DNA from 3 places in the Oerskovia sp. Root918 genome. Region 2 is predicted to be linked to each of the others. Evidence: riboswitches for the same ligand, from Rfam matches in the RefSeq annotation. Region 2 holds a riboswitch; each other region holds the start of a gene.
The links. A riboswitch is a leader RNA that binds a small molecule or an ion and turns the genes downstream of it on or off. The one in region 2 is predicted to bind S-adenosylmethionine.
Positions count from the first base shown of each region.

Region 1: linked by a shared signal. The riboswitch ahead of ASE27_RS15675 (aminotransferase class V-fold PLP-dependent enzyme) and the one ahead of ASE27_RS16895 (nucleotidyltransferase domain-containing protein) in region 2 are both predicted to bind S-adenosylmethionine.
Region 3: linked by a shared signal. The riboswitch ahead of ASE27_RS12240 (LLM class flavin-dependent oxidoreductase) and the one ahead of ASE27_RS16895 (nucleotidyltransferase domain-containing protein) in region 2 are both predicted to bind S-adenosylmethionine.

Region 1 is NZ_LMJG01000015.1:95,517-98,782, reverse strand. Features, by position in the region: gene ASE27_RS15685 (rhodanese-like domain-containing protein) at 1-130, opposite strand, end outside; SAM riboswitch class I at 137-229, opposite strand; gene ASE27_RS15680 (phosphotransferase enzyme family protein) at 480-1,190, shown strand; SAM riboswitch class IV at 1,288-1,402, shown strand; gene ASE27_RS15675 (aminotransferase class V-fold PLP-dependent enzyme) at 1,443-2,843, shown strand; gene ASE27_RS15670 (GNAT family N-acetyltransferase) at 2,926-3,266, shown strand, end outside.
Region 2 is NZ_LMJG01000015.1:381,811-385,076, reverse strand. Features, by position in the region: gene ASE27_RS16905 (carbohydrate ABC transporter permease) at 1-33, shown strand, start outside; gene ASE27_RS16900 (LacI family DNA-binding transcriptional regulator) at 168-1,202, shown strand; SAM riboswitch class IV at 1,331-1,450, shown strand; gene ASE27_RS16895 (nucleotidyltransferase domain-containing protein) at 1,787-2,434, shown strand; gene ASE27_RS16890 (chitinase) at 2,615-3,266, opposite strand, start outside.
Region 3 is NZ_LMJG01000013.1:234,667-237,932, forward strand. Features, by position in the region: gene proB (glutamate 5-kinase) at 172-1,314, shown strand; SAM riboswitch class IV at 1,479-1,589, shown strand; gene ASE27_RS12240 (LLM class flavin-dependent oxidoreductase) at 1,678-2,784, shown strand; gene ASE27_RS12245 (ABC transporter permease) at 2,803-3,266, shown strand, end outside.

The DNA of each region.
Region 1 (3,266 bases), 290 kb from region 2:
CCACGAGGACGGCGCCCGGGGCGCTCTGGAGCAGGTCCCATGCCTGCTGGGGCGTGATGTCGCCGGCGTAGCCGTCGGCGGGCCGGGCGTCGGGGACCGGTGCAGCGGTCGCGCGGTCGGGGGCACTCATGGTGATCCTCCATCGGTCGTGGCGGTAGCACCCTCGCCCGTCACCGGGGGGTTGCTGCGGCGTCATCGTGCCAAGTCACTCAGCCGCTCTGGATGGTTGCGTCGGATCGTACGTCACCGTGCCCACGGAGTGAAACGGGTGTCTCGCAGGGTGGGCAGGGGATAGGTTGCTGCGCATGGAGCACCCCGCGCGTCGCCACGAGGTAGAGGATTCCCGTCGAGACAGCGGGCTCGGGGCCTCTACCTCGACGCAAGCCCTCTACCTCACGGCAGGCAGTCGTGAGCAGAGCCCGCCCGAGGAGGTCCTGGCCGGCGGCAACTCGACGGCCGTCGTGCGACGCGGCGACACCGTGCGACGCACCGCCGGGCCCTGGACGCCGACCGTCCACGCGCTCCTGCGCCACTTGCGCGCGCACGGCATCACCGAGGTGCCCGAGCCGCTGGGGACCGACGAGCAGGGGCGCGAGGTCCTGTCCTATCTCCCGGGCGACGTCGCGAACTATCCCCTTCCCCTGTGGGTCTGGGACGAGTCAGTGCTCCGTGACGCGGGCGTGCTGCTGCGGCGCGTGCACGACGCGAGCGTCGGTTTCCTCGCCGCGGGCGACGCGCCCGCGCCACCCATCTGGCAGAGCGCACCACACGAGCCCGCCGAGGTCGTGTGCCACAACGACTTCGCCCCGTACAACCTGGTCTTTCGCGACGGGGTCGTCGTCGGGCTCATCGACTTCGATACCGCGAGCCCCGGCCCCCGGATCTGGGACCTGGCTTACCTCGGCTACCGGCTCGTGCCCCTCGTGGCGGACGCCGGGGACGGGGAGGGAGCCGACGTCGTCGGGCGGCTGGACCCGTTGGCGCGGCTCGACGCCCTGGTCGCCGCGTACGGGATGCGGTACTCGCGTCGCGAGGTCCTGACCGTCGTGGTCGCGCGGCTCGACGAGCTCGCGGCCTTCACCGACGAGAGGGCGTCAGCGACCGGGCGGGACGACTTCCGGGAGCACGCGGCCATGTACCGGGCCGACGCGCGACACATTCAGGCGCTCGCGGACGCGTCGCCTCGCTGAGCGGGCGCGCCCGCCTGACAGGCCCCTCTGCCCACCATCCGAGACGCCGTGCCCACCGGTTGACACGCTCTGCGGGCCTCGCCCATCCTTGACACCAGGTCATGAGTGCCAGCGCAAAACCCCGGTTTGCTGGCCGGCAACCCTCCTCCGCGGCGGGGTGCCCCGGGTGACGACCAGGTCCCTCTCTACAAGGAGGGGGGCAAGCGCGGAGGGGCCGCAGGGCGAACTCCGACGACCACCGGAGGACGTGCCATGAGCGCACACGCAGTCATCGAAGCCCCTACCTCGTGTGCCGTGCTGCCCGTCGTGGGCAGCGACACCCTGGTCCCCCTCGTCGACGGGCGCAGCCTCCCGTACGCCAACCTCGACGTCGCGGCGTCGGCCCCCGCGCTGCAGGTCGTGGCCGATCGCGTCAACGAGGTCCTGCCGCTCTACGCGAGCGTGCACCGCGGCGCGGGCTACCTGTCCCAGGTGTCGACCGCGCTCTACGAGGCCGCGCGCCAGACGATCGGCGCGTTCGTCGGAGCCCGCGAGGACGACGTCACGATCGTCACGCGCAACACCACGGACTCGCTCAACCTGCTCGCGGGCTGCGTCCCGGCCCAGGCCGACGGTTCGCCGGGCCGTGTGCTCGTGCTGGACGTCGAGCACCACGCGAACCTCCTGCCGTGGCAGCGCACGGGCGGGGCCACGGTCCTGGTCGGCGGTGCGACGGTCGCCGAGACCCTGTCCGGGCTGCGCGCAGAGCTGTCGCGCTTCCCGTACGCGCTCGTCGCGATCACGGGGGCCTCGAACGTCACGGGCGAGTCGCTGCCGCTCGCCGAGGTCGTCGCCGCGGCGCACGACGCCGGAGCGCGGGTCCTGCTCGACGGCGCCCAGCTCGTCCCGCACCGCGGCGTCTCGCTCACCGCGAGCGACGTGGACTACGTCGCGTTCTCGGGCCACAAGACCTACGCGCCGTTCGGTGCGGGCGCGCTCGTGGGGCGCCGTGACTGGCTCGACGCCGGCACGCCCTACCTCGCCGGGGGCGGCGCGGTGCGCAACGTGACGCTCGAGGGCACCACGTGGCAGAGCGCCCCGGCGCGGCACGAGGCCGGGTCGCCCAACGTGATCGGCGCGGTCGCGCTCGCCTCGGCGTGCGACGCGCTCGCGGCGCTCGAGCCGGGCGTGCTGGTCGCGCACGAGACCGAGCTGCGTGCCCGTCTCGTCGACGGGCTCGAGCAGATCGACGGCGTGCGCGTCGTCCGCGCCTGGGCCGACGCCGTGGACCCCGTGGGCGTCGTGACCTTCTCGGTCGACGGCCACGACGCGGGCCTCGTCGCGTCCTACCTGTCGGCCGAGCACGGCATCGGCGTGCGTGACGGCCGGTTCTGCGCGCACCCGCTCCTGGCCCGCCTGGGCTTCCCGGCCGGTGCCATCCGGGCGTCGATCGGCGTGGGCACCACGGGCGAGGAGATCGAGCGCCTGATCGCGGCGCTGCGCGCCTACGTCGGCGAGGGGGCCAAGGCCCGGTACGAGGTCGTCGACGGCTGCTGGGTCGTGAGCGACGACCCTCGTCCGCTGCTCCAGGTCGCAGGGCTCTCCGGGCTGTTCGCGACCGCCGCGGTCGGCAACATCACGGCCGCCGTGGGGTGCGGTCCGGCCCCGGCCTGACGAGCCCTCTGACCTGCGGAGACGCTCCTCGGAACACAACGTTCACCCGTGCGTCACCTCGCCGTCCACGAACGACCGCTCCGTGGTCTTGGCGGCGACGCCCGCGTGTGTTCTGATATGCGCTGTGCAGCACGATGTCGTCCTGGAAGGCCAGGGGTTCCGCCTCGAACCCCTGGCTGTCGCGCACGCCGGTGCGCTGGCTCAGATCGTCGATCCGACGATGTGGGCGGGTATGAGTACGACCCTCCCTGCGGGGGAGGTCGGGATGGTGAACTTCATCGAGGACACTCGGGCTACCCGGGCGCTGACGGCCTTCGCCGTCGTCGACGCGGGCTCGGGTCTCGTGGTGGGGAGCACCGCTTTCCGTGACCTGTCGCTCGACGACAGGCGCGTGGAGATCGGGCGGACCTTCTACGCCCGTTC
Region 2 (3,266 bases):
GTCGACCTCGCCGCCGGCGCGGTCAAGGCCTGAGGATGTCCCTAGACTCACGTGTCGTGGAGCAGTCCGGGAACGACGTCGTACCCCAGCCCGTCGACGCCGTGCGCGAGGACGGTCGCGAAGCCGCGCGCGGCACCTCCCCGGGTGCGGGGGCGGGCGCCGGACTCGTGCGCGAGAGGCGGGCGGCGGCGTCGGGCAACGGGGCGAAGCGTCGCCCCACGATCCGCGACGTCGCGGACGTCGCGGGCGTCTCGCGCGGGACCGTGTCCCGCGTGATCAACGGTGGCCACTGGGTCTCTCCCGATGCCCTCGCGGCGGTCAACGAGGCGATTCGGACCACGGGGTACGCCGCGAACCAGCACGCGCGCAGCCTCGTGACGGGGCGGTCGAACTCGATCGCGTTCCTGCTGACCGAGCCGCAGCACCTGCTGTTCGAGGACCCCAACTTCTCGATCCTGCTGCGGGGCGCGGCCGAGGAGCTCGCGAAGCGCGAGATGCCGCTGCTGCTCATGGTCGCGGGGACCCCCGAGGAGCGTCGCCGCATCGGTGGGTACGTCGCGGCGGGGCACGTCGACGGCGTCCTGCTCATCAGCTCGCACCAGGGCAACCCGATGCTGGCCGAGCTGCTCAAGCAGAAGGTCCCGACGGTCGCCTGCGGTGTCCCGCTCGGGTACGAGGGGCGCGTCGGGTACGTCGCGGCCGACGACCGGGCCGGGGCGCGCACCATGACGCAGCACCTGCTCGACTCGGGGCGCACGCGCATCGCGACGATCACAGGTCCGCTCGACACCCCGGGCGGGACGCTGCGCCTCGACGGGTACCGCGACGCGCTGGGCGACCGGTTCGACGAGTCGCTCGTCGCGCACGGCGACTACTCGCGCGAGCGGGGCCGGCTCGCGATGGCCGAGCTGCTCGAGCGGCGCCCTGACCTCGACGCCGTGTTCGTGGCGTCGGACCTCATGGCGGCGGGGGCGCTCGTCGCGCTCCAGGCCACGGGGCGGAGCGTGCCCGGGGACGTGGCCGTGGGCGGGTTCGACGACTCGGGGGTCGCGGCGTCGCTCCACCCGGCGCTGACGACCATGCGGCAGCCTTTCGAGCGCATCAGCGCCGAGATGGTGCGGCTGCTGCTCGAGGTCGTGGAGGGCCAGGAGCCTGCGGCCATCACGCTGCCGACGTCGCTCGTGGTGCGGGACTCGGCCTAGGGAGGTTCGGCCTCGCCCGGCCAGTCGCGGTCGTGCGCGACGGGCACCGAGGCGCTCGGGCACAGGGGTGCGCCGTGGCGCGCCGGGGTGATTTGTCCTTGTGTGTCCCGTCTGGCAGGGTGGGCATCGGTCACGAGTGACCGGCGATACGCCCTCCGCGTGCCGGTCCGGCAACCGCGTTCCCGCGCACGGTGCCTCTGAGGAAGACCCGCCCGACCCGGCATCCGGGCCTTCGGGAAGTGCGAGGTCGAGGTCGCGTTCATCGTGGCCTCGACCCTTGCCCTGAGGCCGCCGCTGCGCCCGGTCGGCTCAGGTCGCCGACTGCCTGCGGTGGGCGTGTTGTCCACAGATCCCTGGCCTTCGCTCCGCGTGCCGTCCGGAGCAGCCATCCTGTCCGTGAGGCGTTCGGACGGTCGGGCGACGACGTTGAACCGGGGGAGGGGAGGGTGTGTTTTCTCTGTAGCCACAACAATTGTGGTGGCTACAGAGAAACCGCACCCTCCCCCCGGGGCCTCGTGGTGAGCGGCGACGCCACGCTGCGGCCGCTCTGCCTCGTGGAGGAGATCAGGACTCAGGGGGAGCAGATGGACTGGAGCAGCCCGGTCTCGGCGGTCGTGCCCGGGCTCGAGGGGCCCGTCCTGCGTGCGCTCTGGAACCGTCAGGGCGAGCTCACGGGTGGGCAGGTGCATCGCGTCGCGCACTCCGGATCGTCGGAAGGGGTTCGTCGCGCCCTCGCGCGGCTTGAACGGCAAGGGATCGTCCAGCGGCGGACCATCGGGTCGACGAACTACTTCCAGGTCAACCGCGACCACCTGTGCTGGCCCGCGATCGAGGCGCTCTTCGACGCGCTGCACCCCTGGTGCGAGCTGCGCCGACGCATCGACGAGCTGCTTCATCAGGTCGTGCGGGACGACGGCCGTCGACGGTCGATCGGCGTCGCTGTCGTCGGCTCGGCCGCTCGCGGCGACGGCACCGCGGCCGACGACCTGGACCTCCTCGTCGTGGTCCCCGACGACCTTCCGACGTGGATCGCCGACGAGCTCACCGACCAGCTGCGCCGCGACGCAGGATCCTGGACCGGCAACGACGTGGACGTCCACCTCCGCACGATCGCGTGGCTCGACGCCGAGCGCGACCGCCCCGGGGCCCTCGAGCGGTGGGCGCACGACGCCGACCAGGTGCTCGGGCCACCCGTGCACGAGCACCTGCCCCTCGTCGTCCTCCCCGACTGACTGCTGGCGGGCAGGCGGAGCCGAACCGCGTCCCCGCGCCCAGGCCCGCCGTGCACCCGCCCAGGCCCGCTCCGCACCCGCCGAGCCGCACTGCACCCGCCGAGCCGCACTGCACCCGCCCGTGCCGCGCAGAGCCGCGCCCGACGGCGGGCGTCGCGCTCCGCCGTCGGGCAACGGACCTCAGCAGGTCAGGTTCTCGCCCGTCGTGGTGCCCAGGAGCTCGGCGTAGCGGCGGAACAGCGCGACCCGGTTCGCGACCTGGCGCGGGTTGCCGCCCTCGCACTCGAGCGGGCCGTTGATCGCGCGGATCGTCTCGCGGAAGCCGTGGTCCCCGACGATCGCCTCGTGGCACGTCATGGTGCCCTCGCCCGGCTGCGTGTTCCAGTACCAGAGCGCGGTCTTCCAGGCGACGGTCGCGTCGGTCTCGACCAGGTACGGGTCGTTCAGCAGGTCGATGCCCAGGGCGTCACCCGCGGCCTTGTAGTTGAAGTTCCACGAGAGCTGGATGGGCCCCTTGCCGTAGTACGCGTCCTGGCCCGCGGGGCACCCGTACGGCTGCGACGGGTCGCAGTAGTGCGAGTACACGGCCGTGTTGAGCTCGCTCACGTGCAGCAGCCCCGTGCTCTCGTGGCTCACGTTCGCGAGGAACGCCGCAGCCTCGCGGGCCGCGACCACCGGCCCGCCCGACGTCGCGAACTCCGGGTACGCCGCGGTCGCCGCGACCAGGCCCTCGTACGTGTAGAACGGGTTGCGGTCCGGGAACATCTCCTCGAACTGCGCCTCCGTCACCACGAAGCACGTCGTGATGCCGCTCGTCGAACCTGTCTCAGCC
Region 3 (3,266 bases), on a different contig from region 2:
GGGCGACGTCGTCGGGCGGGCTCACGCCGGAGAAGCTGTCAGAAATGCACCGGGCCATGCGCCGGTGCAGTTCTGACACCACGGCGCGGCAGGGTCCATGTCGTCTCACCCCGGGGTGTCACACGGTGACATGACTCCGCGCCCGGGCGCCTGGCGCGCGATGATGTCCCGGTGAATGCGCTCTCCGCACGCTCCCAGGTCGCCACGGCCCACCGGGTCGTCGTCAAGATCGGCTCCTCCTCGCTCACCGGACCGGACGGGCACCTCAGCGTCCCGGCCCTGCACGCGCTCGTCGACGTCATCGCCGCGCGGCACGCCGCGGGCGGGCAGGTCGTGCTCGTGACCTCGGGGGCGATCGCGGCGGGGATCGGTCCGCTCGGCCTCAGCGCCCGACCACGCGACCTCGCCACGGCCCAGGCCGCGGCCTCGGTGGGCCAGGGCCTCCTGGTCGCCCGGTACGCCCAGGCGTTCGCCGAGTACGGCATCCGCGTGGGGCAGGTCCTCCTCACGGCCGAGGACACCATCCGCCGCGGGCACTACCGCAACGCGCAGCGCTCGCTCGAGCGGCTCCTCGACCTGGGCGTCGTGCCCGTCGTCAACGAGAACGACGCGGTCGCGACCGACGAGATCCGCTTCGGCGACAACGACCGCCTCGCGGCGCTCGTCTCGCACCTGGTCCGCGCCGACGTCATGGTGCTGCTGACCGACGTCGACGGGCTCTACGACGGCCCGCCCTCGCGCCCCGGCACCCAACGCATCCGCGAGGTCCGCTCGCCGCTCGACCTCGAGGGCATCGAGGTCACGGGGCGCGGCAGCTCGGTCGGGACGGGCGGCATGCTCACCAAGCTCGAGTCCGTGCGCATCGCGACCGGCTCGGGCATCCCGGTCGTGCTGACCAAGGCCGCGAACGCCGAGGGCGCGCTCGCCGGGCGCGAGGTCGGGACCTGGTTCGCCGTGACGGGCAAGCGCACCACGCGCCGACGCCTGTGGCTCGCGCACGCCGCGCGCACGCGGGGGCGCCTCGAGCTCGACGAGGGGGCCGTGACCGCGGTCCTGGGCGGGCGGGCCTCGCTGCTGCCCGCGGGCGTGGTCGGGGTCACGGGCGACTTCGACGCGGGCGACCCCGTCGAGCTCGTCGCGCCCGACGGGCGCGTGATCGCGCGCGGCCTCGTGGCCTTCGACTCGACCGACATCCCCGACCTCCTCGGCCGCTCGACGCACGAGCTGCGCGACAAGCTCGGCGAGGGCTACGACCGCGAGGTCGTGCACCGCGACGACCTGGTGCTCGTGGGGCGCAGGCGCAAGGCGTCCTGAGGGCGGCTCGCGGCTGCAGCGCGGAGGCGGCGCTCGGTCCCACGACGGGGCCCGGAGACCTGGAACGGTCTCCGGGCCCCGTCTCTCGTTTGCGTTGTCTCATGGAGTGGGACGCCGCTCTCACTCCTTGACTGCACGGCGCCGGGAGGCTTTCCTGTGCGGCAGGTGAAGAGCGCCAGCGCCAAGACCCGGCTCGCTGGCCAGCAACCCTTCGATGTGACGGGGTGCTCCGGGCAGGACCTGACCGCGCCGACAGGTCGCGGTAAGCACACGACGTGACGAACGACCCCCGTCCACGGGTTCCTGTGGCGTGCCCGGGGACGGGCGGGACCCGCACGTCGTCCGACCGAAGGACGCACCATCGTGAGCCAGAGCACCCCGGCGATCTCCTCGCTGGCCTTCCTCACCCCCGGGAACTTCCCGGACGACGACCCCGCCAGCGGTCTCGAGGCGACGCTGCGGCTGTTCGAGCGCGCCGAGGCCTGGGGGTTCGACGGAGCGTGGGTCCGCCAGCGGCACCTCGAGCACGGGATCTCGTCGGCGACCGTCTTCCTCGCTGCGGCGTCCCAACGCACGAGCACGATCGAGCTGGGGACAGGCGTCATCCCGATCGGGTACGAGAGCCCGTTCCGCCTCGGGGAGGACCTCTCGACCGCCGACGTCCTCGCGCAGGGGCGCCTCCAGGTGGGCCTGAGCGCGGGCCGTCCGCCGCACGCCGACCTGATCGGTGACCTGGTCTTCGACGGGGACTGGGAGTCCCACGACTTCTCGCACGCACGCATCGAGCGGCTCGCGGCCAACCTGTCGGGCGGTTTCATCGGCGACGAGGACACCGTGGTGCACTCGCCCGGGAACGTCCAGCGGCCCCGGCTGCAGCCGCACAGCCCGGGGCTCGTCGACCGCCTCTGGTACGGCGCCGGCTCGCGCCGCTCGACCGAGTGGGCCGCGCGCAACGGGCTCAACCTCCTGACCGGCAACATCGTGGCAGGCGAGGAGTCGGACGACTTCGTCACCGCCCAGCTCGCGAACCTCGCCGCCTACCGCGCGGGGCGCGGCGACGCGCGGACCACGCGGGTCGCGCTCGGGCGGGTCATCGTGCCGACCGACTGCGCCGACGCCTCGTCGCGCCGACGCTACCGAGCCTTCGAGGAGTCGCGCCGAGCCCGGACCCTCGCCCCGCAGGGCGAGCGCCGGACGCTCTTCGCGCCCGATCTCGTGGGGCCCAGCGAGGAGATCCTCGAGCGGCTCGTGGCGGACGCCGTCGTGGGCGAGGTCAGCGAGCTGCGCCTCGAGCTGCCCTACGAGCTCAGCGACGAGGAGTACGAGCAGATCCTGCACGACGTCGCGACTCTCGTCGCCCCGGCCCTCGGCTGGACGCCGGCCACGGACCGTGCGGGAACGGCCGGCTCGACGGTGCCGGGATCGCCGCCCGTCGAGCGGACCGCCGCCGCCGTCGCCGTCGGCGCCTGACGGAGGGGGAGAACCACCATGGGACGCTATCTCGCGACGCGACTGGCCCAGGCGGTCGGCGTGCTCTGGGCCGCCTACACGGTGTCCTTCATCGTGCTCTACGCCCTGCCCGGCGACCCGGCCCAGCTCATGGCCGGGGCCGACGCCAACGACATCACCCCCGAGCAGCTCGACGCGCTCCGTGCCGAGCACGGTCTGGACCGCCCGCTCGTGGTCCAGTACTTCTCCCAGCTCGCCGGGCTGTTCCGCGGGGACCTCGGTCAGTCGATCAGCACGGGGCGCCCCGCTGCGGACCTCATCGTCGAGGCGATCCCACCGACCGTGCAGATCGCCGCGGCCGGTCTGCTGCTCGCGGTGGTGCTCGGCGGAGGGCTGGCCGTCGCGGCCACCTACACACGGTTCCGCGGTCTCGGGCAGCTGCTCCTCGGGCTGCCGCCCCTCGGGGTCGCGATCCCCGCCTTCTGGTTCGGCCTCCTGCTCAT